Regions from separate parts of the Pelorhabdus rhamnosifermentans genome, predicted to be linked through region 2. Evidence: riboswitches for the same ligand, from Rfam matches in the RefSeq annotation. Region 2 holds a riboswitch; each other region holds the start of a gene.
The links. A riboswitch is a leader RNA that binds a small molecule or an ion and turns the genes downstream of it on or off. The one in region 2 is predicted to bind cobalamin.
Positions count from the first base shown of each region.

Region 1: another riboswitch for cobalamin. It lies ahead of Ga0466249_RS14310 (nicotinate-nucleotide--dimethylbenzimidazole phosphoribosyltransferase); the one in region 2 lies ahead of Ga0466249_RS06910 (sirohydrochlorin cobaltochelatase).
Region 3: another riboswitch for cobalamin. It lies ahead of cbiD (cobalt-precorrin-5B (C(1))-methyltransferase CbiD); the one in region 2 lies ahead of Ga0466249_RS06910 (sirohydrochlorin cobaltochelatase).

Region 1 is NZ_JAHGVE010000011.1:75,284-85,926, reverse strand. It holds gene Ga0466249_RS14345 (propanediol/glycerol family dehydratase large subunit) at 1-1,603, opposite strand, end outside; gene pduB (propanediol utilization microcompartment protein PduB) at 1,625-2,428, opposite strand; gene eutM (ethanolamine utilization microcompartment protein EutM) at 2,455-2,733, opposite strand; gene Ga0466249_RS14330 (EutP/PduV family microcompartment system protein) at 2,723-3,157, opposite strand; gene eutS (ethanolamine utilization microcompartment protein EutS) at 3,171-3,512, opposite strand; gene Ga0466249_RS14320 (response regulator transcription factor) at 3,794-5,410, opposite strand; gene Ga0466249_RS14315 (sensor histidine kinase) at 5,434-6,645, opposite strand; gene Ga0466249_RS14310 (nicotinate-nucleotide--dimethylbenzimidazole phosphoribosyltransferase) at 6,766-7,800, opposite strand; cobalamin riboswitch at 7,908-8,104, opposite strand; gene cobS (adenosylcobinamide-GDP ribazoletransferase) at 8,215-8,970, opposite strand; gene serA (phosphoglycerate dehydrogenase) at 9,263-10,643, opposite strand, start outside.
Region 2 is NZ_JAHGVE010000004.1:162,508-173,150, reverse strand. It holds gene Ga0466249_RS06915 (PDGLE domain-containing protein) at 1-224, shown strand, start outside; gene Ga0466249_RS06910 (sirohydrochlorin cobaltochelatase) at 395-1,423, opposite strand; cobalamin riboswitch at 1,740-1,922, opposite strand; gene Ga0466249_RS06905 (carboxypeptidase-like regulatory domain-containing protein) at 2,035-2,556, opposite strand; gene Ga0466249_RS06900 (hypothetical protein) at 2,607-3,083, opposite strand; gene Ga0466249_RS06895 (hypothetical protein) at 3,101-3,277, opposite strand; gene Ga0466249_RS06890 (N-acetylmuramoyl-L-alanine amidase) at 3,292-3,792, opposite strand; gene Ga0466249_RS06885 (C1 family peptidase) at 3,849-4,745, opposite strand; gene Ga0466249_RS06880 (hypothetical protein) at 4,839-6,170, opposite strand; gene Ga0466249_RS06875 (TonB-dependent receptor domain-containing protein) at 6,325-10,643, opposite strand, start outside.
Region 3 is NZ_JAHGVE010000022.1:50,228-60,870, forward strand. It holds gene cbiT (precorrin-6Y C5,15-methyltransferase (decarboxylating) subunit CbiT) at 1-6, opposite strand, end outside; gene cbiE (precorrin-6y C5,15-methyltransferase (decarboxylating) subunit CbiE) at 3-629, opposite strand; gene cbiD (cobalt-precorrin-5B (C(1))-methyltransferase CbiD) at 608-1,717, opposite strand; cobalamin riboswitch at 1,807-1,982, opposite strand; gene Ga0466249_RS20120 (S1 family peptidase) at 2,357-3,496, shown strand; gene Ga0466249_RS20125 (hypothetical protein) at 3,619-3,987, shown strand; gene Ga0466249_RS20130 (ArnT family glycosyltransferase) at 4,054-5,652, opposite strand; gene Ga0466249_RS20135 (ArnT family glycosyltransferase) at 5,665-7,200, opposite strand; gene Ga0466249_RS20140 (NAD-dependent epimerase/dehydratase family protein) at 7,202-8,128, opposite strand; gene Ga0466249_RS20145 (lysylphosphatidylglycerol synthase transmembrane domain-containing protein) at 8,141-9,124, opposite strand; gene Ga0466249_RS20150 (ChbG/HpnK family deacetylase) at 9,117-9,989, opposite strand; gene folE2 (GTP cyclohydrolase FolE2) at 10,062-10,643, opposite strand, start outside.

The DNA of each region.
Region 1 (10,643 bases), on a different contig from region 2:
TCATCCGATACCCTGTGCCAGGTCCCATATAATCATTACGATTATTGACGGCACTAATGACATTAAAGTCTTTATCAAGAATAGCTGCGGCATGAAGATAATCGCCGGAAATACGTTGTTTCAACAGATTCAGTACATTGGTAGCCAAATCATCAAACCCGGCCTTTGACAAGGCTTTAATAATATCCAAACCCGTAATGCCGCGACTCATTAATTCCTGTGCCGCTTTTAAATCTTCTACAACATTCCGCTGCGGCATATCCTTACTGCCATGGGCATAAGTAGCTGCTTCCACTTCTTCATCCGTAATAGCCGGGAAGCCCAATTCTTTAAAAACAGCTTGCAAGGCTCGCGCTGCTTTGTTTCGAACAGCAATGGCTTCTTCTTCCAAAATCGGCCGCAATCCACCATCTACTTTAAGATCACGTTGAATAATGTTCCAATCATCATAGTCATCTACATCCCAATTGGAACCAGCAAACATATTATCATAGTTAGGAATCCCGCCATAGCCTGAACAAATAAAGTCCGTTCCAGGTAACATTTGCATCAATGTCCGTGCTGTGCGCCGAATATCGGAATGAGTAAAGGTCTGGTCATTACTTGAGGCTACTTCCAAATCCATCATAGAAGTACAAAGATTCTCAGCAAGTACGGCTCGAATTCCTGATGGAACAGCGGCAGGCACACCAATACAGCTAACAGAACCATTCTGAAGTCCCTGTGCCCCAGCACCCTTGGTAATCATGATGCAGCGAACTTCGAGATAGAGCATCGATTTGCCTTCGGCATACCCCATTTGCACCTCGGAACCAGTTCCAGAAGTAAAGCGCATTTTAAGACCTCGTGACGCATAAGCCGAAGCCAAAAAAGCCTTAGACCATGGCGTATCATCACCATCAACAAAAACATTTTCCGTACCATAGACAGAGATCGTCTCAGCATAAGCAGTAATACCGCGCATACCCAATTCCAGTTCCGTCGCTTCTTCTAAGGAACATTGAATAAGCGTACCACCTCGTCCGGTCTGACCGCCAATTAAAAGCGACAAGGCATTAAATGGCGCATAACGAACGACCGCAACGGTTGTTTCCATTTCATCGAAACCACGTAGTGCAGCTTCAGCACCATCTGCTGCAATTAAGACAGGATTATCGTTGATATTCGTAATATGACACTGATTAGAAGGAATCTTACGCGCCCGCATCTTTTGTAACGCCATCATCATTTCAACGACATTCATTTTATTGAATACAGCAACAATCTTGGCTGCTGTCAGTCCACGAACTACCTTGACAATTTCATCGCGTGAAACATTGACATCCACAAGCATTTTGGCAATAGCCAAATCATCCATCGCCATGGCTTGTTCAGTAATAGACACATCAATTGCGTAATCGGCAATAAATTGGTCAATAAAGTCAAATTTTTCGCGGGGAATCCCATCCATTTCGGCAATCTTACCATTGACCACTTTGATGCTCGGTTTCGGATCATTCGGGCTCCCCATCGCCATAAGGCCTACTTCCGGCCATTCCACTACAAAACCATCCTGATTAACAGGACGCGCTGCCAAAGCTTCAAAACGTTTCGATTTTTTCATGTTGTCTCCCCTCCTTGCTACTTAAATATAAGGTGTTGTTGTCGACGGAGCAGGCCCGCCTAGTGCTTCCAGTAGTTTTTTCCCTGTATCTTTCGCAGCAAGTACGGCTTGACGCACGGCACCGGAATCACCTGTAACCATAATAATAACTTCGTTAGAATAACTTGTTCCGCCACCAGGGCTCGCATAGCCAACTAATTCGACATTAGCTGTCTTCACTGCCACATCCGCCATGAGTACGCCAATAGCTGCTGGAGCACCAACAACTAAACCAAATGCCTTGCCAATCGGACCATTAAAAGCTTTATTCACTGCATAACTGGCACGAGCGGTATATTGCAGTTCAATATGACCGGCATCATTACCATAAACATCGCCCATCGTCCGATCTAGTTCTTTTAGTGCCACTTCAATAGCTCTCCGGGCATCTGATACTTCTTCAGCACCAAACAAGATCAAGCAACCATGTCCGGCGCCGCCTTTCGTATCACGGGCTAATTCAATCGTAATAATTTCTGTATTCGTAGCCTTGACGGCCTCGTCAGCAGCCAGAATATGAGGGCCGGCACCAGTACGGCCACCTAATATGCCGATCGAACGGAATTTTGGATCAATTTTCATGATGTCATGCAGCATAGGATCCACATTGGCAATAACTAGACCAATCGTATCGCCAATAGCAGTTCCCACAAATTCAGTTAGTCCAGGATTCGCAAAACTTGCTCCTGACGTTATCGCTTGCTCTTGTTCCACCTTGGCAGGTTCCTGACTTTCCATCCGTTTCTTAATTTCATCCATCACTTTGTCAATTAATTGTTCTTGCATTTATCCTGTCACCTCCATATTAATGCCTACTTTACCTTGGGAAGAATTTTTTCTACATCCGTATGCGGACGTGGAATCACATGAACAGATACAATTTCACCCACCCTTTGGGCGGCGGCAGCACCCGCTTCTGTGGCTGCTTTAATTGCGCCAACATCACCGCGTACCATGACTGTCACCAAACCTGAGCCAATTTTCTCATAGCCAATTAAAATGACATTTGCTGCCTTAACCATGGCATCAGCTGCTTCAATGGCCCCCACTAACCCACGCGTTTCAACCATTCCTAGCGCTTCACTCATTATGTACACCTCCTTTCATCAAGTAATCCATGAATACATCAATACCTTCCCTTGTATGGGCTGAAACAAAAAAAATCGGATCTTTGACCCCCACTTGAAATAACCGATTGCGAGCCTTCTCCCTTTCTGCGCCAAGTGCATCAATTTTTGTTACTACTCCAACAACCTTTCGCGTAAATATCCCAGCAAAACCAGGCGGAAGAGTAGTTTTTAAATCTGTTGCATCTTGCACAATAACGACAATCGAAGATTCCACAGCAGTAATCAGTAGTGCCGAATAAAATCGTGGAATTTGCGCATATTCACCTGGCGTATCAATGGCACCATCTGTGAAAATAATACTTTGTGTTTTCTGTACCTTTTGGCAATCATTCTGTAATACATGAATCAGCGACGTTTTCCCGGCCCCTACGGCACCAACAAACATAACCTTCTCCATATCAGGATTTCGTCAACTTTGGACCTGTAAACCCCAAGCCATCACGAAGAACATGAATAATCTGACTGAGGGCTGCCTCAACAGCAGCTACATTCCCTGTAATAACGAGGGAACCTGTAAAACGATCCATAAAACCAATTTGAACATCGGCCGTTTTCGTCGCAATATCTGCCGCAATAATGGCTGCCTCACAGGGTGTAATCGTTAGAATGCCAATGGCTGAACTTGTCACAAGTCCAAGTTTTTCACACAAATCCCGTTTTGGATTGGCAATAAGATGGGCTAGCGTCAACTGTTTACCTGGTACATATTCTTGAACGACGCGTGGTTTTTCTGTTGCCATGATCTTTCCTCGCAATCTTCAAAATAGTTTTACAAAAGTATATTTACTCTTTTCATCTCTTCTACCTTGCTTAAATATTGCTGAGGCATCAAAGATATTTGCTGCTATTTTGACGATCTATTCATCCACGAATAATAAAAAAACAAGCTAACAGGATTTTTTTGTTCATCTATGTAATTTTTTTTACAAATAAAAATGACCAGACAAAGATTGTAGTGTTACAATCTCCGTTTGGTCATTTTTATAATAGATAACATCCTATCAATGAGATAATCTCGCTTTTACTTAGGCTTATTTATTCCCTGTCGATACTGATTGGGTGTCAACCCTGTTGTCTGGCGAAAAACGCGGCTAAAATAACTAGCATCTTGATAGCCCACTTCCGAAGCAATGCGTACTGCTGTAAAATCAGGATTCTGCAACAACTTTTTTGCTTTATCCATACGTACTTGTGTAAGAAAATCAACAAAATTATAGCCTTTTTCCTGTTTAAATAAACGACTAAAATAAAAGGGACTTAAATGGACAGTCTGAGCCACGTCTTCCAAAGAAATATTCTTATGACAATGATGAACAATATAATCACAAGCTTGATTAATCACCCTAAGATTCGTACTCACACGATTATCCAACATATTATCCATAAAATGATCGAGCGCCTCAAATAACCAATGTTCCACTTGCCCTTTCGTGTTACAAGCAGTCAATTGATCAATACAAGTAAAATTAAGCAACGTAAGCTGATCTAAATTTGCGCCTCCCTCTACAGCGGAGCGGGATAATACAATGAGAAGTTCCAATACGCAAGCCTTTACTGTCTCAATACTAGCCTTACTAGCAAAAATACCATTGAGCAATTCATGGAGGGTCTCCTTCGCTTGTTCTCGGTCACCGCACCGCACCTTATCAAGAACAGCCCTCTCATACCGGAAGGGATAATTAAAGGGACTGGCATTAACATAAGGCACATCCTTAATATGAATAATTTGACCGTCTCCAAGATAAAACCTTTGCCGTTCGGCACGCCGAGCTTCCAAATAAGACTTATGAAGCTCGCGTGGGTCCTCATAATAATTGCCAATGCCAATGGTAACGCCAATATTCATCTCAAGCCGAATACTTTCTTTAATGGTAACAGCTATCTCCTGAACGGAATTTTCAATTTCTTCGGACCTATCTTCGTTGGCGAACCCTAGCAAAACAATGACATTATCACTGCCAAAAGGTGTAACTAACGCATTCTTGCCAGTAACTTGACAAATATGCTGATAAACTTTTTGTTTCATTAATTGCTTTTCAAGCTCCGTGTCCTGACAAGTAAGTTGCTTAAAATTGTCAATATCCACGATAAGAGCTACACCAGGATCAAAAGTAAGACCTAAAAAACGCGAACGTTGCTGTAAGTGATCAAGCTCTGTAATAGAACCAGAAATCAGATCATAGACAAAAGACATTTGGATAAAAGGGAGAGCCGATTCTACACTTTTGCGCAATTCCTCTTCTTCAGCTTGTTTGACTCGAATTCCAGCAATTCTTTTTTCGATTACCGCCATGGCGCTCACAATACCAGCGGGTCTAACAGGCTTTAACAGATACTCCACAGCGCCAATCGTAAGGGCCTCCCTGGCATAAGTAAACTCATCAAAAGCCGTAAGCATAACAATATGCGAATCAGGCAAAACCGTTCGAATGCGCTTGGCAGCTTCTAAACCATTCATTCCAGGCATACGAATATCCATTAACACAATATCCGGCTTTTCATCAATTACCATATGAACCGTGCTGATTCCATCACCCGCTTCACCGATAATTTGAATGTTAGGACAATTTTTTTCAATAATTAGCCGTAATGCCTGTCTTTCTAGTTGTTCATCATCTGCTATAAATAGTGTAACCATAACGTTTCTCCCAAAATATCCGCCTAATCCGAACAGTAGGGAAGCCGAATCGCAATACGAGTGCCTTCTCCTAACTTACTGTCCAGTGTAAGACCATAATCATTACCAAAATAATGTTGAATACGTTTATGAACATTGATAACACCAAGACCTGTTGTTTGACCATGCGTTTTCGTACGTTTTTCAGATTGAAAAATGGCATGAATCATATCTTCCGACATCCCCACTCCTGAATCGATTACATAAAGCATCATAGAATTACCGACAATCTCGCCGGTAATTTCAACTGTCCCTCCATCTAACTTAGCTTCCAATCCATGAATAATGGCATTTTCAATAAGCGGTTGAAGAGTAAGAGCTGGAATCTCTGCCTTCATCAGCTGTGAATCTACATGGATAACTGTTTGAATCCGTTCACCAAAACGCATTTTTTGAATCGTCAAATAGTCTGTAATGGACTTTAATTCTTGTTCTAAAGGACGCAGTACATCGATGTCCCGCAAATTATTGCGGAGTAAATCAGCTAAAGCAAATACCACTTCTTGCGTCCGTCCTGCACCTTCCAATAAAGCTAACCGTGCAATGGTGTTGAGTGTATTAAATAAAAAATGCGGATTGATTTGTGACTGCAAAGCTTTTAACTCTGTTGCGCGCAATAGGGCCTCTAAGTTCGCCTTCGATTGCAATTCATCCACTAACTGCTTACCGACAATATTGGCAACACCTATTTCAACAATATAATTAGACATAATATAAATAAGATCGGCAGCCGCCTTTATCCGGTTTTCCGGCACAATCGGTACAATATCATAAAATTTTGATAATAGCTGTCTGTCAAGCTCTAAATTTTCCGTACGACGAAACATTTCCGCTTTGGCATCAGCATTCTTGTTATCCAAAACCACTTGGCCAGCAAGAAATGCCCCAATATACTCATTTTGCACAATAATAGGAGCTGCCAAATCCGTTAATCCGCTATGGCAGAGATAAACACAAGGCTTTTGATTTTGCCTGCCGCCCCAGTCGTCACAATTAACACAGCGGGCCAATCCCTGTGGTTCAGATCGTATATAAGAACAAAAACAGGTAAAATTACTCGGACGTGTAACTGGATTGCCCTCGCGATCCACAATGACTGCGCCAAAACCCGTTGCTTCGGAAAATTTATCCTGTATCTCCTGCAAGACCTGAGTGTTGACAATTTCACCTAAAACAAATGGATGACTTGTTTGCATTCGTCGCCCTCCCTTGAAAAAGCAATACAGAAAAGTCTTACTATTTCTTATAGAGATATTAGCTAGAATGCAATTTTTTCCCTGCTAATAGCAATATTCTACCAAACGGTAGCAATTTTTTTACATGGCCACATCTTGTGCAGGCAAGGGCTCACTATAAACAAAATCAGAATATCTTGCCATGTTATGCAAAGTATATAACATAGTTTTTAAAATCGAAACCATAAGCACGGCCCCTGTCCCTTCGCCTAGTGCCAAATTGGCATGCAAGACAACATCTTCCGCTAATATATTGCCAAGCATTAAACAATAGGCCATACCTGGTTCTCTTGAAATATGGGAAGGGATAGCATAACCATCAAGCTCATGATTAAGGCGAAACGCGCAGGTATAAGCAACAGCTGCAATAAAGCCATCTATTACAAATGGAATATGTAATTTTGCACATTCCAGCATACCAGAACACATGGCAACAATGTCAAATCCACCGACACAACGTAAAATATCTTGTACTGTGTGCAATTTTTCTTTATGAAGTTCCACCCCCTTGGCAACAACAAGGCGTTTGCGTTTTAAAATCTCATTATTATTTAAGCCCGCTCCATAACCCACAATAAATTCCGGCGGCATCCCGGTGAGAGCATGAAGCACGGCAGAAGATGTTGTTGTATTACCAATCCCCATTTCACCAAAAGAAAGCAAATTCGACTTTTTTTCTAAAACAGCATGACGCACTCGTTCCTGACCGATCTCCCAAGCTCGTTGAAACTCCGTCTCTGTCATGGCCTCTTCTTTCATAAAATTTTTAGTGCCTAAGGCTACCTTCCGATCCAGACCTGACTTTCGGTCGGTATGAATCCCCACATCCACTACTTCATAGGGAATCTGGTTAGCCTGGCAAAAGCAACTAATCGTCGCCCGACCCTCGGCCATATTCTTTGCTTGTAAATAAGTAATTTCCGCTGTAGTATTGCCTACGCCTTCTTCTACAACACCATTATCTGCAGCAAAAATAATATGAAAGGGCCGAATTTCCAAATCAATTTTTCCCCAGGCTAACAGCACTTTTTTTATCTGTTTTTCCAAAGTTCCTAAGCTACTGGGCGGCTTTGCCGCCCCATCAATAAAATCATTGACTGTTTTTTCGAAATCCATCTGAATTCCTCCTCAATGTGTTTTAGGAAGCAATAAAAAAATACCAAACCAAAAAGGCTAGGTATTTTTAAGACCCTCTCCTTCTGGCACTACTCCTTACGCGGGAGTACATGGCAGCTGTACAGGCAGGTCTCCTGGCTTACGGATCATCAAACCTTCTTAGCCTTCCCGTTCTCCCGGTGGCATAAAAAGAAGTTTCTCCCCGATTACAGTGGCGCGACCGCGTCGTTTCAAGATATAATATCTTGTCCGACTTCCCTATTCTCCTCTCAAGTCGAGAGGCACCCATACAGTGGCACTTTATTCAATTCAATTATCACACTTTTTCTACATACGTAACCATTCTCCTACCTGTTTTAGCTAGCTTAGCAAAATATTAAAGAACATAGTAAAAAAAATCCCATACTCCTCATATCATGAACAAGTAAATACGAACAAAACAGCAAGCTCTGTTAGTTCATTGACAGCACCATAAATGTCCCCTGTTAATCCTTCCAGCCGCTTATTCACATATTCGGCAAAAATATACGCAAAAATAAGACCAAATAGACTACTAAGAAGAGCTAATCTGCCTAATAAAGCGAGTATGACTCCAGCACATAATCCAGCAATATACAAGGTTCTGCGATCAGCATGATAAGAAAAGCTCTTGCCCAACCCTTCACGCCGTGCATAGGGAAACAAGGTAACAGCCATAACAATTGCCAACCGCCCGACAATGGGCATAACTAAAAAAGCCAAGGCTAATAAAGAAGAATCCATATCCAAGATAAAGGAATATTTCATAAGCGCGAACAAACAAAAAGCAATAACACCGAAAGAACCAACACGGCTATCTTTCATAATCTCCAGTATCCGTTCGCGGGAACGTCCAGAAAAAATTCCATCCATCGTATCCATAAAGCCATCGCAATGCAAAGCGCCTGTTAACAGTATTTCAATCAAAATCAGGCTGCATGCCATAACATGTGAAGGAATTTTGCCACTCCCAAGCAACTGTAATCCATAGATTATTCCTGATAATAGCAGCCCAATGAGACAGCCAATAATAGGAAAAAATTTAACACTACGGCGAAAACTATCTTGAGAACAATCGACTTGCGTAACGAGACGAATACGTGTTAAAAACTGCAACCCTGTAATAAAATCGTTGAACAACTGCTGGAACAATTGCTTTCGCCTCCTTGACAGACTCTCATTACTAGATAGATTCATGAAAGAAACCAAACACTCCTGCTTGTTATTTTAAACAAGCAAGTTTTTACCACACACAGCCAAAATAGTCATAGGTCTTACAAAAAAATCTTGCATTAATTGCGTTTCGTAACCACCATTAATACTAAGGGTTGTACCTGTAATATGACTAGAACGCGCTTACAGAAGAAAAAAAACGCGACTTGCCTGTCATCAGACAAATAACGTTTTTCCTCTTTTATTTTATTTATTTTTTAATTGTAATTTCTTAAATTTTCACCAAGTGAACTTTCAACACACCTTCTACACCGCTGATAAATTGCAGAACATCAACTGACACATCAGAATCAATTGCCAAAACCATCATGGCCCGTTTTTCCTGATCATTAATCCCCAGCTGCATCGTCGCAATGTTTACCTTACTCACACCAAGGATCGTACCAATTTGACCCACAATGCCTGGCTTATCAATATTTTCAGCCACAAGCATATAAGGACGGGGCGTTAAATCGAAAGTAAAACCATTGATCTCTACAATTCTCATTTCACCCTTGCCAAAGATGGTACCGCTAATAGTAAAGGTTTTATTCTTCGAAATAACCTTCATTTGAATCAATGTCAAATAACTTTCAACAGTAGATTTTTTACTTTCCGTTACAGTAACGCCCCGATTTTTCGCAATAAGGCTGGCATTTACATAATTCACCTTTTCTTGCAAAACTGGCTCAAAAAGCCCCTTTAAGATAGCCAAACTAATCACGGATGTATCAATGGTAGCCACATCACCGCTATAGACAATCTCCACTTTTTCCACAGCATCTTTTTCTAATTGATAGTACATCTTACCGAGTGTCTCGCCTAATTTCAAATAAGCTGAAAAAGATTCAAATTCCTGTTTAGGAATCGTCGGCAAATTCACAGCATTGGGGACAATTTCGCCTCGGAGTGCACTGATAACCTCTTGAGCCACAGTAAGACCAACATTATCTTGCGCTTCTACTGTATCGGCACCAGCGTGGGGCGTAAACACGACATTGGGAAAATCAATAAGCGGCGTATTCGGATGAGGCTCACTGACCAAAACGTCAATTGCTGCACTGGCAACAATTTTTTTATTCAACGCATCATTCAAGGCTTCTTCATCAATAATACCGCCTCTCGCGCAATTGATGACTCTTACACCTTTCTTCGCTACTTTAAACTGTTCTTTGCCAATGATACCAATCGTTTCTTTCGTTTTCGGCGTATGAACCGTAATGAAATCGGCTTCCTTCACTAAATCTTCAAGTTTTTCTTTTTTCTCTACACCGAATTTTTTAAACCTGGCATCATTAATATAGGGATCATAGGCAATAACCTGCATGTCAAAAGATTTTAAACGCGTGGCAACAAGTGATCCAATCCGTCCAAAACCCACAATTCCCACTGTCTTGCCCTGTAGTTCCACACCTTTCAAATTAGCACGATCATAGCTGCCTGAACGAACACGCTCATTGCCACCCGGTATATTACGGCAAGAAGCAAGTAATAATCCAATCGTCAGTTCTGCTGCTGAAACAACATTAGACTCCGGTGTATTCACAACAATAATACCCCGTTTGGTTGCCCCTTCCATTTCAATGTTATCTACTCCATTACCCGCTCGTCCA
Region 2 (10,643 bases):
TAGGCTTTGTTCCGCAAGGCATGGAGCAGATGGGGGATTTATGGCAAGCTCTGTTTCCCGATTACAGCATGAAGTTTTTGGGGGACAGTACATTTAGTCAATATGTCGGATATATATTTTCCGCTATTATTGGCGCAGTGATTATTTATGCGGTTATATTGCTTATTGGCAAACTACTACTACAGCAAAAACACAATTCTATTTGTCAAAATAAACAATCCTGAAAATCAGGGTAAACGACGTAGCAAGAATACTCTCAATCATAGAATAATAAGCTATGATTGAGAGTATTAGTATGTCAAGGCAAATTGAGGTTAATAAGTTCCTATAACACTAGAAGCAGAACTTATTAACCTCAAAATATCTTTTATATTTTGTTATAATTTCTCTGTCCTTAATGCATCATATGATGAGATGCACGTGGAACTTCATTTTGCAATGCATTCCATGATTCGTTTGCTCTATCAACGAAAAGTTTACGGACGGCTTCATTTTCTCCCAATCCATGGATATACGTTGACACATGGAATCCTGCTTTTTCCAATACTGATTTATGAGATTCCGGCGTATTACCCGCCATATCATTATTAGCATGATCACCAGCAACCATCATCATTGGAATCAAGGTAACATTTTTTATGCCCTTTTCTTTCAGTTGAGAAATAGCCGTTTCTAAACTCGGCCATCCTTCGACAGTATAGATGAAAATATTTTTCATGCCAAGCTCATTCAAGCGTGCCTGCATAACAGAATAATAGGCATTAGAAGGATGCGGTGTACCATGATCCATCAACAAAATCGCATCGTTTTCCCCAACTTTAGGGAATTCTGTACTCATCGCTTTTAATGCTTCACTAACATCATCACGCTGTTTTTCCTGACCCATCCAGTACATCAGAGAAGTTCCCAGTGTCATTTTTTTAAACTGGTCTTTATATAAATCAAAAATAGCACTATCATAGGCATATTCCATACCCGGAATAACATCGAGCGAGGTTAATGCCACACGGGTATATCCGTCTGCCTTAAGCTGCGCTAAAGCATCTTCCGGCGTTGGAATTGTGATCCCTTCGTTTTTCTGAATACGGTCAACAATAATATGAGAAGTAAACGCCAGTACAACCTTCGTATCTGGATGCGCCGCCTGAATATCTGCTACGGTTTGTTCAATCGTTGCTTTGCGCGAATCAGCATAAGTTGTCCCAAAACTCATTACAACAATAGCATCCTTATTCGGTAAATCTTTCATGTCCGGATTTTCTGCAACACGTACACCAATTTCTGCGGCCTTTTTTAATGCCGGAGTTGCATTCTTAACTTCGGGATTTAATTGATAGCTCGCGTAAGTCGTTGTTACTCCTACCCCAATGAATGCGGCACAGGCCATAGAAGCAACAATCATTTTTTTCCAATTCGGGTTCATTTTTATCTCCTCCTAATATAAATTAAAAAATGTATTCGCAATTCGCAAAAACAGCGCCAAACTTACAGTTAAAATTATGGCATTCTTACGAATTTTTAAAAAAGAAGGTCCCCCCGGACAAGAAGGGACCCGTTGCGGTTACCAAGCGCAACTTGGGAAGTAAAGATATGTCTAATGACTCCTTGCCAAAAGGCAAGGAAAAGGTTTGACAATAAGAAAAACCTTCTTGAACGATTCAAGAAGGTTTAGACGACAAGAAAAATTCACAAAATAAAAATTTCTAGCCTAATCCCCTCCCCATCGCTCGTGGGTGTATTCGGTGATTGTTAAATAGGCAGTTCTCCTGACTTTGGATCATTGCTCGCCCAAACCTTCCCAAGACAAAATGTCTCAGTGGTAAACCTTGGGTTTACTTCCCATTACAGTGGCGGGACCGCGCCGGTATTACACCGGACTTCCCTATTAAGCCTCTAAGGGCACCTATTTCGATCATATGAAGTTTTGTGAATGTCAAATACTACATATTTAATATAGCATGTCCTCGCTAACAAGTCAAATAATTTGGAATAATTTCTTCATAAATTTGGGGTAAAGGGCTAAACTCATTATGTTTAGCTCGCTAATTTTTTAAGGATATCTTGTAATGCTGCCGTTAAACCCGCTGATAACTCCGACACGACCATTGTTTCGATATCCGTTAACAGCATCACCTCAATGGGATCCCGAATTTTGGTTACAAAAAAGCTGGACGAGGTTTTTTCTTCTGACTCCAGATGAGCAATAATCTGGTTTACTGCTGCCGGCGCAGCAGCTTTGACAATCGTATCTATTTGCGCAAGCAGCAGAGCTACTACGGAATTAATCGTAACATTTACCGCCAATACGATAGTTGCTGTCGTTGTTTTCGCATCGCTAATGGTAATATTCGCCGTCTGACTCGCATATCCCGTGAGGGACACCGTAACAGCATAATCACCGGCAGGTAATCCTGTGACCTCCACCTGACCATCCATATCCGTAATGGATGTGTTTGTGATTGAGTCGATTTTAAAACTCACTGTTGCTCCGTTAAGAGCCAGGCCATTGCTATCTGTTACATGAACAGAAATTGTTCCTGTTGCATCCTCTGACATAACGATTCACTCCTCACGGTTTTTTTACCCTTGACTCGTCCAGCAGTCGGTTATTTAATCAGCCATTCTTCCACTAACCTTCCACCTAACCGCATCATCTCAACATATAGATCCTTCGGCGTTATCGCGGCGGGATTATCTATGCCGAACACCTCGAGTCCCTGGCAGCGCAGATAAATGGTCCCCACTTCGCTGCAATCATCCTGACAGCAACTGATAAAAGGCAGTTTTATGCCGAATCGATCCCGCAGCAGTCCGGAAAAACAAGCTAAGTAGCTGTAGCTGCGTCCTTCTAATATTTCAGCCGCAAGAACGCCATGCGTAGGCTCGGGCACTTCGATTTCCCAAACTTGCCGACGGCGGTGAGCGTATTTAGGCAGCGGCGTTTTGCGAACCCCCAGCGCCGTCGCTTCCAGTAGACAACTGTCCAACACCACAGCGACATGAGTCGGCTCATCCTCGCCCCCCTCACCCGTCTGAATGATTTTACCGAGAATATCATTGGAACCCGTTGGCCAGAGAAACATGATTTTGGCGGTACCGCTCATTTACGCCTTCTCCATAAAGACGACTTTTTGGTTTTGTGACACAAACTTTTATCATGAACCAAGTACATTGGCCGACCATTTAAATAAAGATTATGCACCAGATGAAAAGTTACTCCTTCGGACAAATCATAGTTATCCGCCAGCTTAGACCTCATTAAGGTACCTTCTTTCATAACCGTTCCCTCCCTTATGATCGCAAAGCCTGTACTTTCTGCTTGATTTCATCCATTTTGGCATAAAGCCTATCGCCTGGACAGTCCGTCGCATCCGTAGAATCGTGAACAATATCGGCAACATCACGATGTCCAATCATATTTACTGGATTGAGGCTGTAAATATCACACAAATCAGCCAGCAAGTTCTCTAAGGAATTCATTTGGGCAGCCGTCGGCTCAGCCGCCATAAAATTACCGGCCAGCACCACGCCCACCGAGCAAGCATTCACCCCCTGAGCATGGGCACCGACGGTATCCCGAGGCCGTCCGCGTTCGATATCCCCATGATAGCGAATGACATAATGGTAGCCGCAGCCCGCCCAGCCAAAAGCCTGATGCTCCTGATGGATGTCAGCCGCGCTGATATCTCCGGCTGAAGCCGCATGATGGACGACAAAATAATTTGTACTTGACCGGGGATCCAACGGATGGGTAAAGGACAAATTCGTTTCAATGACAGTGACTTTCCCCATGGAAAACGACCTCCTTGTCTGCGATTTATTTAGAAAAAAAAGCGGTTCCCACCCTTTTACAGACCGAATTGATCGGTGCCAATCCATTCCATGCTCAGCAGCGACCAAAAATCAGTGGCCAATTTATTCAGAACATAATCATAGGGCAGCCAGCCGTAACCCTGATCGCCCCAGGTTGTTCCCCAGCAATTACGGATTAAGAGCGCGCCAGTGGTTTCCTGATTGCTTTGGGTATTCTCGATTTTCAGCGCGTCGTCATAGCCGAACGCCGCCACGGCATGGCCCCACTCGGACTGTTCCTCTGGTCCGGGATAAGGAATGCCGCCGGGTACGTCGGAGTGGTCAAACGAAGCGAAACCGTAAAAACCGAACATAGCGGGAACACCGGCGGCTAAATATTTCTTGACGCTGGCCAGCACAGCGGCGGGTGACAGCTTGAGCGCCAGGGCATCATGACGAAAATACTGCAGGGCCTCATAATTTTCGGCTACTGCATAAACAAAGGAAGTCGGCTCCTTGTCGAAATCCGGGTCCTGATCCGTATAGGGCCAGTACTTTTCCGGCGGCACGCCGCACAGCGCCAAGGCCGCCATGGTATCGCGGATATAAGCCCCTTGGTCACCGATCACGCCTTGCAAATTGCGGGCATTTTTATAAATATACAAACGAGAAGCAGTTAAATCTCGGGAAAACGATCGGTTTTCAAAATATTCGACCATGCCTGCCGCCGCATGAGCGGTGCAGGCTCCCAATTTTCCCTGATTCTCGACTGGCGAGCACCACTGTCTGAGATCGACGCGTTCCGGCAGCGCCTCCGACACGACGAGTCCCAGTTGTTTTACCGCCTCGGCCACCTTCGGATGCCCTTCATGATAATCGCGCAAATCCGGCAGTGGCGGCCGCCAGCCGGTCCTCACTAGAGTATTGTCGGACAGTACTACTTGTGACTTCATGGGAATCCCTCCTATCCAGATATTGATAAAAAAATGCCTGGACAAGATCGTCCAGGCATTTGATTGTACCGAAATTGCAACGGATGCTTAGCATTATTTCTCTTTGGCAGCCGCTGTCTGGTCCAGAACTTCCTTGAGCTTGTCCGGCGGCAGCAGGCGGATGGCCCGTTTGCTGCGCGAAGCAGATACCGCAGCCGGAACGCCGCCTTTGAGCAGCGTCGTAGTCTGTTCAATCACTACGGACGCCGTATTCAGGTAGGTGTTGATCGTAGAAGTTCCCAGTGTACTAGCGCTCCCCTTCTCCGTAATCACAGAGGCAGAAATCGCCGAAGATGTATTGATCATGTTTGCATAATTGCCGCTGACGAACCAAAGATGCGTGCCGTCCGGGGCAAGCAGCCAAGTAGCAGCAAACGGAGATACCGTCGTTATGTAACTAGAATAATCACTGGTCGAACCGAAACTGCCGCTCTGCAGATCGCTGGTCAGCGTCCGGATGATTCGATAGGTATAGGAACTATAGCTGCTATTATAGTTGGCCAGCAGTACATAGGCATAACTCGTAGTACCCACGGTAACGAAAGCCACGTCGACAAAATCGCCGAACGTCGACGGTGAAGTCATCCCGGTGAGCGTCGCCGTTACCGCCGGAGTGGACTGATTTAATTTGACGACCTGCAACTTGGAGCTAGCGCCGTTGCCGCCGGCTTGCTGCGCCGCGCCGCTGCTGCTTACATAAGCATACAGATTCGTATGATCCACCGTGACGGACAGGGCGTTCGGATTAATCGCAACCGTCGCCGTCGCCGTACCGCTTGTCGGATCAATGATTACGAGCAGCGAACGAGTATAAGTATAACTGTACGTGGTTGAATCGTAGATGGACTGACCATAAAGAGCCGTTAAATACGTAGTTCCTCTAAATACATAGTAATCCAAACCATTGCCGTGGACGGTATAGGTCTTGGTGTCGCCCGGGGTCGGGCTAGAGCTCTGCGTATACAAAGTAGTTGCAGGATAGCTGCTGCTGGAAAGATCAACCGCCGTAATTTTCCCGGAATCATAATCAGAGACATACAACTTCGTGCCGATCACGACCAAACCGTAGGGATTGCTGAAGCCCCAGTCGGTCGAGCTTTTCTCAACAACCAGCGTCCAGCCGCTGCTGCTATCGCTCGGCGTATAGATACCGAACATCGCCGTACCCACGCTCCCTGTGGTATAACGGTAGCTGGCAATTAGCGCATAGTCGGCGCCGTTATATTTAAAATGATTCACAATCGGATCGCCGGACAAATTCGTCGACGTATTGCCTTCTTTCGTCACTACGCCGGTATAAATCGTTCCCGACGAATCGACGGTACTGACAACTCCCTGACTGTAACCGCTGTTGACTACTCCGCAAGCTAATGTTGAATTGGACATAATACAAAACCTCTTTTCGTTAATTTTTTTGTACAGCCCTGTTTCACATTACACGTTCACCGGATTCTTAGAGTCCTACATCTGGGCCACCCCCTTGCCTTTTTGTATCATGCCGCCTTTTGCACGAAAGACGGCACGCGCCTTTCATCCCGACTTAAAATTTGTATTTCATCGTCATATAGTACATGCGTCCAGCAAACGGATAAGGAAGCGTGCCCCCAACAGAACCATCGTATGCTGCCAACAAACGTCCATCATACCCCCGATTGAACAGGTCATTCACGCCGGTACTCAGTTCCCACTTCGGATTAAAGGCGTATTTCATTCCCACATTGACCGTTCCCAGGGCGTCAATATATTCATCATACTTGTCTTGACTGCTCCAACCGATATACTGACGATCGGTATAGTGATATTCGGTAAATACGTTCAGCTTGTCGCCAGGGAAGCGGTAATCGAAGCGAACGTTATAGACCCATTCCGGCATATACGTCATGGAGCGCGTATAGGGCAGATAATTTGTGTCCAACGACTTCATCTCTGATTCCTGCCATGTGGCGGCCAGACTCATGGTCAGCCGGTTCCAAGTCATTGTGTGAGTCAGTTCAAGACCGTGCACCTGCGTGCTGTCCATCGGCAGATACGTGCTCGGCGCATGCGGCGCCAGAGGCGTCCACAACACCAATTGATTCTGCGAGTGGCGATCGAACCAGGTCAGCACGGTTTCCGTATCGGCCTTGGCCAGTTTTCCCTGCCAATTGAGGCTGAAGTCGAACTGCTTTCCCGTCTCCCACGTGCTGTCGCCGTTTAGTCCGAAGAATTTTCCCGCACCTGCGTTCGGCTGAATATCGGCCCCGTCGCCGAACAGTTCATAGAAGTTCGGATGACGGTTGTAGGTCCCCCACGTGGTTTTGACGCTCCAGTGGTTGTTGAGCTGCTTCTGCAGCGCAGCGGCGCCGGAATATTTCCACTGCCGATCCTGTCCGCCGAGGGACTCGATGTCCACCTTGTCGGCCCGCACGATCGGCGTAAACTTGAAATCGCCGGCCTCATTGAGCGTCATCGTATCCTGCAAGGTCAGATGATACTCCTTGATATGATAATCGCTGAGCATAACGTCGCTGGAATAGGGATTATTGCTGGAGTAATTACTGGAGAACATGGCACTGCTCCAGTCGCTGCCGTTGGCGTGCATCTTTTCCTGACTTACATCGGCATTAAATTCCAGCAAATGACTGTCGCCCAGCTTCCAGGCGCCGTTCAGGTTTCCATCCCACTTCTTCGAGTGATACTCGGCCCAAAATTGACCGGGATTCGGCGCCCAGCCGCCGTAAGACATAGCGCCCGCCGCTATTCCGTTGATCAAGCCCGTATCGCGATAAGACTTTCGGCTGTCAATATAACTGACCTTCCAGCCCCAGTCCAGATTGCCTGCCGTGTTCCGGCGGCCGATCTGGAAGTCCTTTTCGTCAATATCCTGCTGCGCATCGTAATAGCCTTTTTCATACCAATTGCTGTACCCGACGCTGCCAGTTCCGGATCCGGCGAGAAAAGCAGTCACTGAACGAGGCAGCTGCTCATGAAGCTGCTTCCAGGACGCTTTGATATCCCAGTGATCGTCCTGCCATTTTACCATGCCGTCGTCGTTCTGGTAGCCGTTGGACCGCCGGGTAAATTCGCCCAAATCGGTGCCGCCGTTGGTAAGCATACGGAACGGGAAGTTGCCGCCCCAAATGTCCCGCTGGAAAGTGGCCAGCAGGCTGCCGTCCCCGATCGGCGCTGTCAGCTGATAGGTTGCGTTGTAGCCGCCATAGGACTTGAAGCCTTGACTGACGCTGCCGCCGACTTCCTTTGGCTTCTTGGTAATGATGTTGATGACGCCGCCCATGGGTGCGCCGGAAAACTGCACAGGCACATAGCCGCGATAGACTTCGATGCGTTCCACGTTATCCACCGGAATGGCCGAAAGATTCACTGCCGCTTCACTGTTCAGGTTGATCAGCACGCCGTCCACGTAGACGGCTACTTCAGCCGCCGTCGAACCGCGCACCCGGGCCACCGTATAGTGGCCGATCCCGTCTACCCGCTGAACAAACAGTCCCGGCACTCGTTCTAACAGATCGGGCAGGTCTTTTTGCTCGCCTTCAAATTTTTCCGGATAGATCACGGTCACCTGACCCGGCGATAAAGCTTTTTCCCAGTCCGGACGCTCCGCTTCCACCGTCACCGGGGCAAAGGAGTATTCCCCGTTTTCTGCCGTGTTTGTTGCGGTGTTTGCCACCTCGGCAGGCTGTACCATCGTTGGTGCATTTTCCGCCGGTACCGTGCCACCTTGCGCGGCAGTGGCTGCGACAGGTTCCTTGTCGGTCGTGCTGGCCACTGGAGACGACGGCGTCTCGTTCTGCACTGCTTTCGGCGCAGTTTGCTCTTTGGCAGCAGTTTGCCCTTTGGCGACGGCCGTTTCCTGCTTAGATTTGGTCGGCTGTTTCACTGCGTCCGTCGCAACTTTCGCTTCAGACATTTTATCCCCCGGCCGACCGACAATCACGGTCACATTTTTCTCTGGCTTTACGGTCTCATTTTTTGTGGCTTTCGGTGTTGCCGTTGAACTCGCCTTACTAGGACTCCAGAAACCGCCCCAAGTCCAGTTGAGTCCGCCGTTAATCTGCCAGCCGCTGCCAACCCGGCTGCCGTCCGTTTTACTGACGTCCAGATTAAACACGCCAGTCGGTGAAATCCGGTAATTGCCGCCTACGTTGAATTCCCACCAAGTATCCTTGCCACCCATCGTATCAAGCGTCCTAGTCTGATCGCCGAAAAATTCGTGCATGGCCGTGCCATTCTCGAATTCATGCAGTAATGCCACCCCGGCGTGTACACTGCCCTGGCCGCTATCTAACTGCTTGCCGATCTGCATTCCCAGACGGCCGGTTAAAGTGCTCGCGTTATTTTGCTGAATGCCCAGATTATTGCTTAAACTGTAGCTAAGGCCGTTGATCCGTCCGGCGTAGAGAGAAGCCGATGGCTCCCAGTACCAGTTGTTCTTCAAGGCGTCGTGATAGCCGTATTGTACTCCTAAGCCATAGCCCCAGGTGCTGTAGTCGCCATTTATCTGGCCGACCCCGCTGCCTGTATTGCCTGTCAAATGATAATTGTCTTTCAGATGGGAAGTGAGCAGCGCCACATCCAGATAATGGCCCTTATTGCCCACCCAGGTTTCGTAAATCCCCAGGCCCTGACTTTTCTGCGTACCGCCGCCTGTAGCGGTATTCGAATCGCCTTCTACATTGCTGGCGTAAATCCCGGCGTAGACCTTGCCATCCGCGATGTCATGGTTGAGCAACTTATCGTAGCCGACCTCCAGGCCGTTATAGTTCTGACCGACTGTACGGCCGTACCCGTCGGCGCTGTGATACTGTCCATGCCAGGTCTCCGCCCAGATGTTCTCCTTTTGATCCTCGACGGGCGCAGGCGCCGCGCTCAGGCTCGCTTTCCAGGAAGCGGGGTTGGATGATGGATTGGTATTAGCCGAACCGCCCGCAGCAGCCGCCGCCTTATCTGGCACCGCGGCCGGTTGCGGGATAAGACCTAGACGGTGCAGGCTGCCCACCCGGCGAAACATATTCAAATAGTCGTTCCGCCACAGGTTGTTCATGATCAAATTATTGTCGGCCGCCGACCGGCCGGATTCCGACGCGGTCCCTAAATCCAGGTAACTGTAGCTCTGCAGATACCAGGCGGTACTGCCGGTAATGGCGCTGCCGCTGGAATTGGTAAAGTAGTTGTCCAGTTCGCCAATGACCGGCGTAATCTCATACTGGCTGAAAATCCCGTCGGCCACGGAAGATTTGCCGGTCACCGTAAAATTGCTCGCCCCCGATTCAATCCCGAGAAGAAGCGGATAGCCATTTTGGGTGCTATAAGCGGCTTCTCCCTGCGTAGAATGGCCCAGACCCGGCACCCAGCCGAGAGTGATGTACAAATTGGCGTGACTGTCGGGAGTCGTGGCGTTCTTGATATACACCGCATCAACGGAATTGGATCCAATCGTAGCAATTTGCCCGACCTTATTCGTGATCGCACTCTCTGCACTTCCATAAACGCCCAGCCGCAACGTGGTGCCGTCGGCCAGGCTGGCGTTCTGAACCAAGAGGTCCCTGTTGAGGGAGCGGTAGTATTCGTACGTCTGGCCGTTATCGGTATAGTAAATTCCGGTTGGATAGTTGCCTTCATAATCGACTTGTCCATAGAGACTAGTCTGGCCATTTGCCGTCATACAGTCATGACTGACTGCCGGATCGAGAGGATTGTAGTTGCCGTTTATATCGTAGTGGGTGTTCAGATAGGACAGGTCAATCGTGCCGCCTTTACCGACCATCAGGTTGTTTACCGTGATGATGGTCGGGCCGGTGACTATCGTAGAAGTAGTACTGTTGATAATCTGTACGGTATCCGTAAGAGGATTTGAAAGGG
Region 3 (10,643 bases), on a different contig from region 2:
ATTCATGCCTTCACCACCATCACAGAATGCTCAAATCCCGCTGTTGCCGTAACTTCAGCCAAAGAAAGAGATACTGTTTTTTCCTGATTATAAGACAATTTTTCACTTAAATAGGCCTGAACAGTGTTGGGCCACCCCTGTTTAATCAATTTTTGAGCAATCACTTGAGGCGTATGACAACTATCTGTTAAAAAAGACACTACACGTCCTTGTTGATAAAAAAGGCTTTCATCCGTTACTTCTCTGCCATGCATACTGAGCAGCGTGGCATTCTGCCAAGGCTCACCGATTTTGGCAAAAGCCAATTGAAAAGAACTAATACCTGGAATGACTTCAAATTCACAGTCCGCAAAATTCTGGCGCAGTGCAGGTAATAAACTGTAATAGCCAGGATCACCTGAAACAAGTACAATCACATCAAACAAGGCCAGTTGATTTCGAATAAACACCATTAAAGAATCGAGTTCCTTGTCAATGACCCGAATAATCTGACCGCTTTGACTATAATCGTTAAGAGCGCGCCGACTGCCAATTAACACCTGGGCTTGCTCGATTTTACGTTTCGCAATGGGCAGCAAATAATCGGCTGACCCCGGTCCAATCCCTACTACAATGATTTTATGTTCCATCCTAATGCTCCCCCAATATCCTGCGCGATTTCATCGGCAGCCAAAATCTCACCTGCTAGCGTGACAACGACTGTGCCCACAGTGAGGTCACCAAAAACATAGCGCTGTGCCCGAATGCTGGCCCGGCTGGCGATAACCTGATAAACAGACTGCAGTTTATATTGCGCGATAATCGTTATAGCCGCTTCTGTCGTAGTACAAGCCAAGATTGCTTTCACGGCAGCTTGCGATGCGCCACAAGCTGCCGCATAAGCGCCTAACGTTTCCATTCTGGCATCAGCCACACGATTATGGGTATGAAAAACACCAGCGGCAACTTTCGCGAGTTTACCTAAATGGCCAATCAAAAGAACCCTCTTCATCCCTAAACGTACAGCCTGTTCCAGCATGTGACCAATAAAGTTGCTTGTCTGCACAACAAGCTCCGCAGGCAATTTCAATTTCTCTATGGCCACATCCTGACCAATCCGACCGGGTACAAAAACAATGTCCTCATATCCAAGGGCTCTGACAACACTAATTTGGGGCGTCAGAGAATTTTTAAAAGCTTCTTCACTCATAGGTTTCACAATGCCTGTTGTGCCAATAATGGAAATACCGCCTTCAATACCAAGCGTAGGATTAAGCGTTTTCTTGGCAAGTTCTTTGCCATTAGGTACTGAAATCGTCACAATCGCTCCCTGATCTCGTGGAAGTACTTCACGCAGAGCACGTTCAATCATTAAACGAGGTCCCGGATTAATGGCAGGCTGACCTACCGGAACAGATAAGCCAGGCTTAGTAACAATGCCCACTCCACTACCTGCTTGTAAACAAATATCTATCTGATTGGTTAATTTCACATGAACAATAATTTTCGTACCATGCGTAATATCAGGATCATCGCCACCGTCTTTAATAACGCAGGCATAGCCGCCTTCTGGCGTGACTTGGACTGAATCAATCGGCACAGTAATAGCTTGTCCCTGGGGGGATAAAATCACGGTAGTCGTAATCATTTCACCTTGTATTGCGCGCGCAGCGGCTTTTGCCGCGGCTGCCGCACAGGATCCTGTTGTATAGCCTTCTCTTAACAACTCTCCAGACATGAAAATACCCCCTTCACGAGCAAGGGGGGTAACAGCGACAGAATAAAACCTGTTCAATTACCCACCTGCCCATCTCTCGTAGGTCATAACGGCGTGTGTTAGAACAGGTCGGTCTCCTGACTCTGGTTCATTGCTTGCCTAGGCCTTCCCAGTGTTTAACCAGTGGCTTTCATTAGACAAGCTCTCCAATACAGTGGCGGGACCGCGCCGGGATTACACCGGACTTCCCAATTAAGCAAAATGCACCTATTCCCAAAATTCAATATTTATTTATACTACATATTTATTTATATTGCGTTATATTCCATCAATAACGCCAGATTCCTGCTTAATTCGAAATAGAAACAAAATTTAAATTCAATAAACAATGAGGCATGTTAAAATAAAATCTAATCTATACACAATAAAAAAGGAAATTCTTCCTGCAATGAAGAATGTTAATCGTAAACAAATAATATTCATTATATAAAAGCAATTATTATATTTAAACATGTACATCACAACTAATAGCTTATTTTAGCGCTGCTTCAGCTATGAAGATGTCTTATTCATGATCTTATTCATGATCTTATTGATTTATCTGTTATTTTGGGGCAAAAAAATATAATGCATATTTTTTCATGCCAAAGGAGAATTTTTATGTCTAAGAAATGGTTATTTTTTATTTTTATACTACTGGTATCTTTCGTTATTGCCGCCTCCTGTTTTGCCGCCCCCCTGCCAACAAGTCAGTTCAATCGCCAGCAAGCCATAGATACGTTCTTTAAAGATAAAACCCTTGACCCTATTGAAGGAATTTGGCTGACCGACGACGACAGTTATGAACTTGCTATTGTTAAAAATACTTTTTCAGTATGTTCAGGACATGATTATATTGGATTCATCACCGAAGCAACTCCACATAACTGGAAACCCGGCGAAATAAAGCTGGCGTTAAAAAAAACAACTATGGATAAATTATTTGTCGGATCGTTATACGAATATTCACAGCAGCTTTTAATTTTTACTGAAAAACAAGTATTGGGAACTTCCTTTCATCTCATGGGCAATAATATGCTGCAATACACTAACAATAAAAAAGAAAGAAAAATGTTTATAAGAATATATCCAACAAGCGAAACAAGTAAGAATAACAGCAATACCTTTAGTGGTTCCGGTACAGGATTCTTCGTTACACCGCATCTCATTGTAACAAATTATCATGTTGTCAAAACAGCTAAAACAATTGAAATTAAAGATCGAAATGAACAATTGACATCCGCCACTGTTGTAGCAAAAGATCCTGCAAACGATTTAGCCATTTTAAAAGTTAAAGAACCGGAAAGCTCCGTGACCCCCTTAAGTCTAGGCAATGTCTCAGAATCTAAAAATGGCGACACTGTATATACCGTCGGATTTCCCATGCCCACTGTATTAGGCGCAAAAGCGAAACTGAGTGAAGGAATTATTAACAGTACAACAGGCTTTCAGGACGATGTACGAATGTACCAAATTAGCATACCCATTCAACCAGGAAACAGCGGCAGCCCGTTATTTAATACGAAAGGACAAGTTTTAGGTGTCGTCTGTTCCACGATGGACCCCCTCAAGTCGCTTGCACTAAGTGGATCATTTCCGCAGAATGTTAATTTTTCCATGAAAATTAATTATATAAATAATCTACTTAGCACACTTCCAGATGAAATACCATTACCTGTCAAACAAACTGAAAATAACCTAACGCCTGCCCAAATTATGGATCTTGCCAAAAACTCGGTAGTACAAATAGTCGTTAAATAACATCAATACATTTGTAAATCCATAATATCAATAACTTATCCATTCATAGCAGTGTTTCACTATTATAAATTTCCATGTTATAATAAAACAATCTCACTATTTAGAAAGGTTGTCTGATACTTGTGTATTCACCGGATATGAAATTAAAATTAACTTTAGCCCGCACGCTTTGGTTCAATACGTACCGTGCCAAAATAACTAATACAGCTGATGAACCTATTGCAACAGTAAAGCTTGTGCCAACAATGCCGCTGGAACGATCAGAAGTTCCTGAAAATGCGCCTGTTGTCGATTCTTATGTCTTAGTACTTGTCGAAGACGCTGCCGTCAGCGACGATCAGCTTGTTCCATTTGAAACAGACTTATCCAATTTGCTCCATAAGGAACTTGCACAGCTGAATTTTTCACCTGCTATGTGTCATTTCTTTTATCCCAGTCCACCACATATGTTAAAAGATGAAACTTTAGAAAACCCTAGCTTGGAAAATTAAGTGAATATATATTTAATACAAAGAGGCTGTCCAATGGAGGACAGCCTCTTTTGTACAACAACTAGCCTATTTGGAGGGAATCCATTCATACAGACTCATTCCTTGTTGTTCATCTATTTTGAGAAAATTCACCGCATCAGACAAAGCCGTAAAATCAACTGCCTCCTGATTTTTCATCAACACAAATACACGCTGGCCCGGCTGTTTCTGACTCAAAAAATCGGCCAGTGTTTGTATTGGCATGGTATATTTTCCTGACCAGACACTGTCAGTAGCACGCACCTCAGGCATCGCTGTAAGTCTCGGTATAACATAGCCGCTATAATAGTCAGCGGAAGTCATATATTCACCATACATGCCAACAAGTGCCCCATTTTCAGGTATGCTGCGCATCACTTCCTTAGCTGACCGATAGTGAGCAAGTGGTACTAAGGCTGCATTCATAAGAAGTAAACTACTGCACAACGTCATGGCAATCACAGAAACCACAAGAAAAGCCCGATTGGTTTTTATATGAATAAAAATGAGACACCCTATCATACACAAACAAATTAGTTGCATCCCTGTAACTGTTAAGCTGTGCGGAACAAAACGCCCAGCTGCAGCAAATAGCAACAACAGCAAAAGAGTCGGGAATGTGATGATAAGACCAAACTTTTTACTTCCCTCGGCAAGCATTTTTTCCAAATACTCGCCCATCAAAATGGCCGCTGGAAAAGCTGCTGGAAAAACGTAAGTCGGATATTTCGTAGCCATCAGTGTATAAAAAACAAGAATAGTCACAAACCAAGTCAACAGATAACAATGAAGCCTGCTCGTTTTTTTGACAGCCTGCCAAACTGCTGGAAACAAAAGGCCCGTCCAAGGCAACAAGCTAAATGGAAATAACACCAAATAATAATAAAAAACATTATCTTTCGGATGTTCAGAAACAGTGGCCCGCAAATAATTATGCAGACCCAAAAAAGTATTAATAAAGTCCATGCCATGCTGAAGATACATCAGATAATACCAGGGAGCAGCAACACCGAAAAAAATGGTCAGCCCCCGCCCCCAACATAATTCAGTTAAAATTCTCCATTCGCGCCGCACAGTAATAAACAATAGTACAATCAAACCAGGCAAAACAAGACCTACTGGGCCTTTGGTTAAAACAGCCAGACCTGCTGCCGCATAAGCACCGTAATAATAAAATATTCCTTTGCCTATCATGCCCTGATACAACCAAGCTAATGACAGACTGGAGAAAAAAAACAGAACGCTATCTGTAATGACGAACCTGGCTAGTAACCAATATTCCAGCGATGTGCCTAAAATAAGTGCGCTTAACAAGGCATGCCGGCGTCCTGATAAACTATATGTAAAGCGGTAAAGAACAGTCACACTCAATGCACTAAATAGTGCCGCCGGAAACCGTGCAGCAAATTCAGTCAGACCAAACAACTGAAAAGAACCTGCAATAAGCCAATAAATCATAATCGGCTTATCATACCAATACTGGCCATAAATTTGCGGCGATAAAAAGTTTCCTGACAGTACCATTTCTTTGGCAGTCAAAGCATAATTGGACTCTACAGGATCCGTAATAGGCACATGTTGATTAAACGCCAAATAGAACAGGAGCGACACAAAAAACAACGTTACACTCATCATATTTTTCTTCAATAGACTTCTCTCCTATTGCTTTAACATGAGCAATTTATCTGCTGATTGTGCCACAAGCACCAGTTGCTGTTTGCATTCCATAGGCAAAATATCTAAATCATCTTGTTTGAGTACTAAATAGGCTTTAGGCTGAACAAAAGCTTCGTTCATATCAGCCGGCGTCTTCAATTCTTTTCCATAAACACGACTATAATAGGCAAATCCGGGGCGTAAAAATTTTGCTACGTAAACAGGCGTTTGCCCATCATAATGCTGAACAAATTCCTTAGAAATCCCTAGGCAGCTCAAATTAGCAGCAAGAGGGCCAATAAGGAGCGTGACAAATAAGGCACTGAATACTACCATAGCTGCGACTTGAACATAGATCATGCTAGTCACATCACGGTGACGATAAGCATACCAAACACCGATCAGGCAGACCAAAAGCAATCCTACCGCCAGCGTTATGCCAAGTGAAATTTCTGGATACTTCTGTCCCGCCCAGACTAATGCACTTATGAAACCACCAAATAATAAAGTCGCAGTAATAGGCCAGGATAAATATTTGCCCCTCAGGCGATTTTCCCATAGGCGACTGAGATACCAGCCAATAATCAATGCCATTGGCGGATACATGGGCAAAATATAAGATACCAATTTGGTTTGCGACATAGTAAAAAACAATAAGATAAAAAAAGCCCAAATATTTAAAAATTGTAGTTTAGCAAAAGTTTGCCCATATGTATAAAGTGAAGCCTTGACAGACTGTACAAGTACTGCCGTCCATGGAAAAAAGCCAATGATCACGACAGGCAGATAATAGTACCACAGCACTCCTTCAGGATGCTCTGGTGTTGTAAAGCGTGTAATATTATGAAAGCCAATAAAGGTATTAATAAAATCGCTGCCATGATAATAAGTCATAATACCGTACCAGGGTGCCGCAATGACGAGATAAAGAACAATTCCCTGCGGCACTTTCATCTCCCGTAAAAAGGACCATCTTTTGCCTGCCGCCAAATACAATAGAATAATAATTCCGGGAAAGGCTAGCCCAATCGGGCCTTTGGCTACAGTGGCCAAGGCAGCAAATACATAAATCCAAGTATAGCGTTTAAACAAAAAAGCAAGTAATGCCGCTGTTAAACAAAAAGTTAAGGTCATATCTGTCACGGCACCCTTGGCTATATAAAAGAACTCAAAAGACGTGACAAGAATAAGGCCAGAAAATAATCCAACCCGGCGGTCAAACAGCCTCACTCCCGCTTGATAAACGAGAATCGCCGTGAACGTTGCCATCAGAGCTGATGGCAAACGAGCAGCAAAGTCACTTCTGCCAAATATGGAAAAACTTGTTGCAACGAACCAATAATAAAGGGGTGGTTTATCATACCAAAACTCCCCATAAATACGTGGTGAAATCCAATCGTGCGTCTGTAACATTTCCAATGGGGTTTCTGCATATACGGGTTCATCAGGATCTATAAGCGGCACATAGCCTAGTTGAAAAAAGACCACAAACAGGCTAATAACAATAATCACCCATAGTCCAGGCAGAAGTCGTTTCACTTTAGCTCCCCCTCTTGGTTGTTAAATAGTGATAAGTCCGTGCAAGACCTGTTTCTAATGAGATGGCTGGCAGCCAGGGTAATTTTTCTTTCGCCCTAGCATGGGACAGAAAAGACTGATAAATATCACCTTGACGAGCGGGCCCATACGTCACATTTGCCCTTCCACCACTAATCTTTTCAAGTAACTTCAGCATAGTATTGACCGATATTTCTGTTTGCGTACTAATATTATATACCTGATTAGGCCGCTTAGTTACAATGGCCTGACAATTAGCGGCAGCCACATCGCCAACATAAATAAAATCACGTGTTTGCCCACCATCGCCAAAAATAGTTACAGGTTCATGGTTAAAAATCTTGCGAACAAAAATGCTTACGACACCGCCTTCACCACCCTCGCCCTGACGCTCGCCATAGACATTGGCATAACGTAATACTACATAGTCTATCCCAAATTGGGTGTGATATAAGGCTAAATACTTTTCAACCGTTAATTTACTCAACCCATAAAAAGAAGTAGGACCAGGCTGAAACAACTCTGTCACAGGGACTTCATTCGTGTTGCCATAGACAGCTGCTGTTGAAGCAAAAACAAAGCGCCTAACATTTGTCTTCCGGCAAGCTTCAAGCAAATTGACTGTTCCTAGAATATTAACATCACAATCATAGCCAGGCGAATCAATAGAAGCTGGCACGCCCGTCTGTGCAGCCAAATGAATAACCGCATCGAAATGTTCCTGTTCAAAAAGCTGCTGAACGTTCTGATTCCGAATATCGCCTTCAATAAATCTCGCTTTGGGATGAACATTTTCCCGTAAACCAGTACTTAAATTATCAAAAATCATGACATCATGACTTTGCGCAATTAATGCCTCTGCGACATGGGAACCAATAAAACCTGCCCCACCTGATAAAAATACTTTCACAAAAACTCCCCCCTATTTGATATGATGAGCCAAAAAATCCTGACCAAATGTACGAATGGTAAAATACATACCAACAATAAAAGGCAGATATTCAGCAAATGCCCGCCATGCAACTGCAAGAATTCCCACCGTACCGGAAGGTAAATCGCTCGCAAATAGCAACACGAATGTTCCCTCCGCGATACCAGAACCACCTGGAGTCGGTGCAAAATAAAGCAAGAAATTCAAAAAAATCATTCTTCCCATCACATGTCCTAGGTCAACAGGAACACCTAGCCCTAAAAACAGGACAGGAACCATACTATATAAGGCAAGCAGACTGAGCGCCGACTCACCAAATACCCGGATCATACTCAATGGCGCCGAAGACAGTAAAATGACACCGCCTCGTACATCTTTATATAAAGCAAATACTTTGCGTCGAATGGAATGACTGGCATTCTTTAATAAGGGACGAAGAAAAACAATGAGTAAATTCGTCCGAATCAACCATAAAGTAACACCAGCCAAGATAAACATCCCCGCTGAAATGCTGAGCAACATTTCTGGTGAAACCCATGGCAAATGATCGCTTTCAGCCATAAAAACAACAGGCATACACAGCACTAAAAAAAAGATCGACAATAAAGTCCGAACAATGACAAGTACCGTAGCCTTGCCAATGGGCACACCTGCATGTCGTAAAAACATTACTTGTGCAAAAGCGCCGCCAGCTGCCCCTGGTGTTAAAAGAGCTAGAAAATAATTTCCAAAAACAACTTGAACAGCCTGCATAAAATTAATGGACTCCCCTGAAATACGTACAAGATGCATCAACCGCGACCCATCAAAAAACATTCCAACCGCTAAGCATATCAGTACAAGTAACAAAGCCCAAGGTTTAAAAAAATTCAAGCTGCTTAAGGTATGAATATCTACTGTAAAATAAATGACTGTGCCAGATATAATAGCAACAAGTAAGATCAAAAAGGCCAAACGCTGGTACAGTTTAGACATAAGACAACTCCTTAAAAGAAATAAGCTCAATAGACTGGTGCAGCATTTCTTCCTTCACGTCAGGCTGCATGACAGCCGCCAATTCATCCTGCCAGTGATAACACCAAGGATAATGAACATTTAATGCTTGATTTTCTTTACCAGGATGAACCATAATCTCTGAACTTCCTACAGGCAACATTCGGATTATTTTAGAAAAATATTCAGGAAGCATGGTGCCGCCAGCTAACATCCCATAAAACTGATCCGTTGTCCGAAGACCTGCCCGCTCAAATTTTCGTCTAGCCCTTTTTGCTAAAAAAGTCAGTCCACCCCGTCCAATAAATCGTGGCAGAGTTCCCGGAAAACCACCAACAAAAAAATAAGGTTCAGCCGGAATGCGTACAGCTGAAATATGATAATTTTGGGCCAAATCCAGGACAATTTCATCAATGCCTGGCACAACATGCATATGTTGATGGCTATCCAAATGAGTAATCGCTAAACCCGTTTCCAATACTTTTTCAATTTGAGCAGTCAATTCACGACGAATTTCCGTTAAACAGATGCGACCTGCTACATATCGTGATAAAAACTGACCATAGCTCTTGGCAAGTTCTCCTTGCTCATTGACAAGAGTGGGTACACTTTCCGGCAAGCAAACCGTACGCTCTGCCCCAACAAGTGTCAAATGAATCCCCACGCCTAACGTGGGCGTTTGCTTTGCAAGTGATACGGCCTCTAAAAAAGCTCCCCCACTCGCCATCAGCGATGTACTTGAAATACAACCATGCCGATGCCCTTCGAGAATTCCCGCATTAACGAGAGGATGTAGTCCAAAATCGTCAGCATTAACGATAAGTTGTCTTAAATGAGTAGCTATCATTCTTTTCGCTCCAAACTGCTGTCACTTATTCTATGTTACCATGCCAAGTCAAGCTGCATTTCATGTTCAAACCTACCCGTCAATCTGTTCAATATGAGATGCATAGGCACTATGATTATGTATGGATTCGTAGTTTTCACACTCTACTTGGAACCACTCAATTTGCGGCAATTTTCTTAACTCAAGCACCAAATCACGCAGTACATCTTCCACAAATTTCGGATTTTCATAAGCCTTTTCAGTAACAAATTTTTCATCTTCCCGTTTCAACAAAGGATAGACAGGGCAGCTTCCCTGCTGTTCGAGTAGAACGGCTAAATCTTCAATCCATGTAAAAGCTTCCCCTTGCTGTCGAATTTGAACGCGCATCATACCGCGTTGATTATGTGCCCCATAAGCTGATATTTCCTTACTGCATGGACATAGAGAGGTGAAAGGGACAACAATTCCCATGGTAAACTCCATCTTTCCACCAAGCTGCATTCTCCCACAAAAAGAGCAATCATAATCAAGCATACTCTTCAATCCACTGACCGGTGCCGTTTTTTCTAAAAAATATTTAAAGCGAATAACGAGTTCCGCACTTTGAGCATGGAGTTTAGATAAAGTATCACGTAAAATACTTTCCATTTCGCCATTCGAGAGGGGATGCTG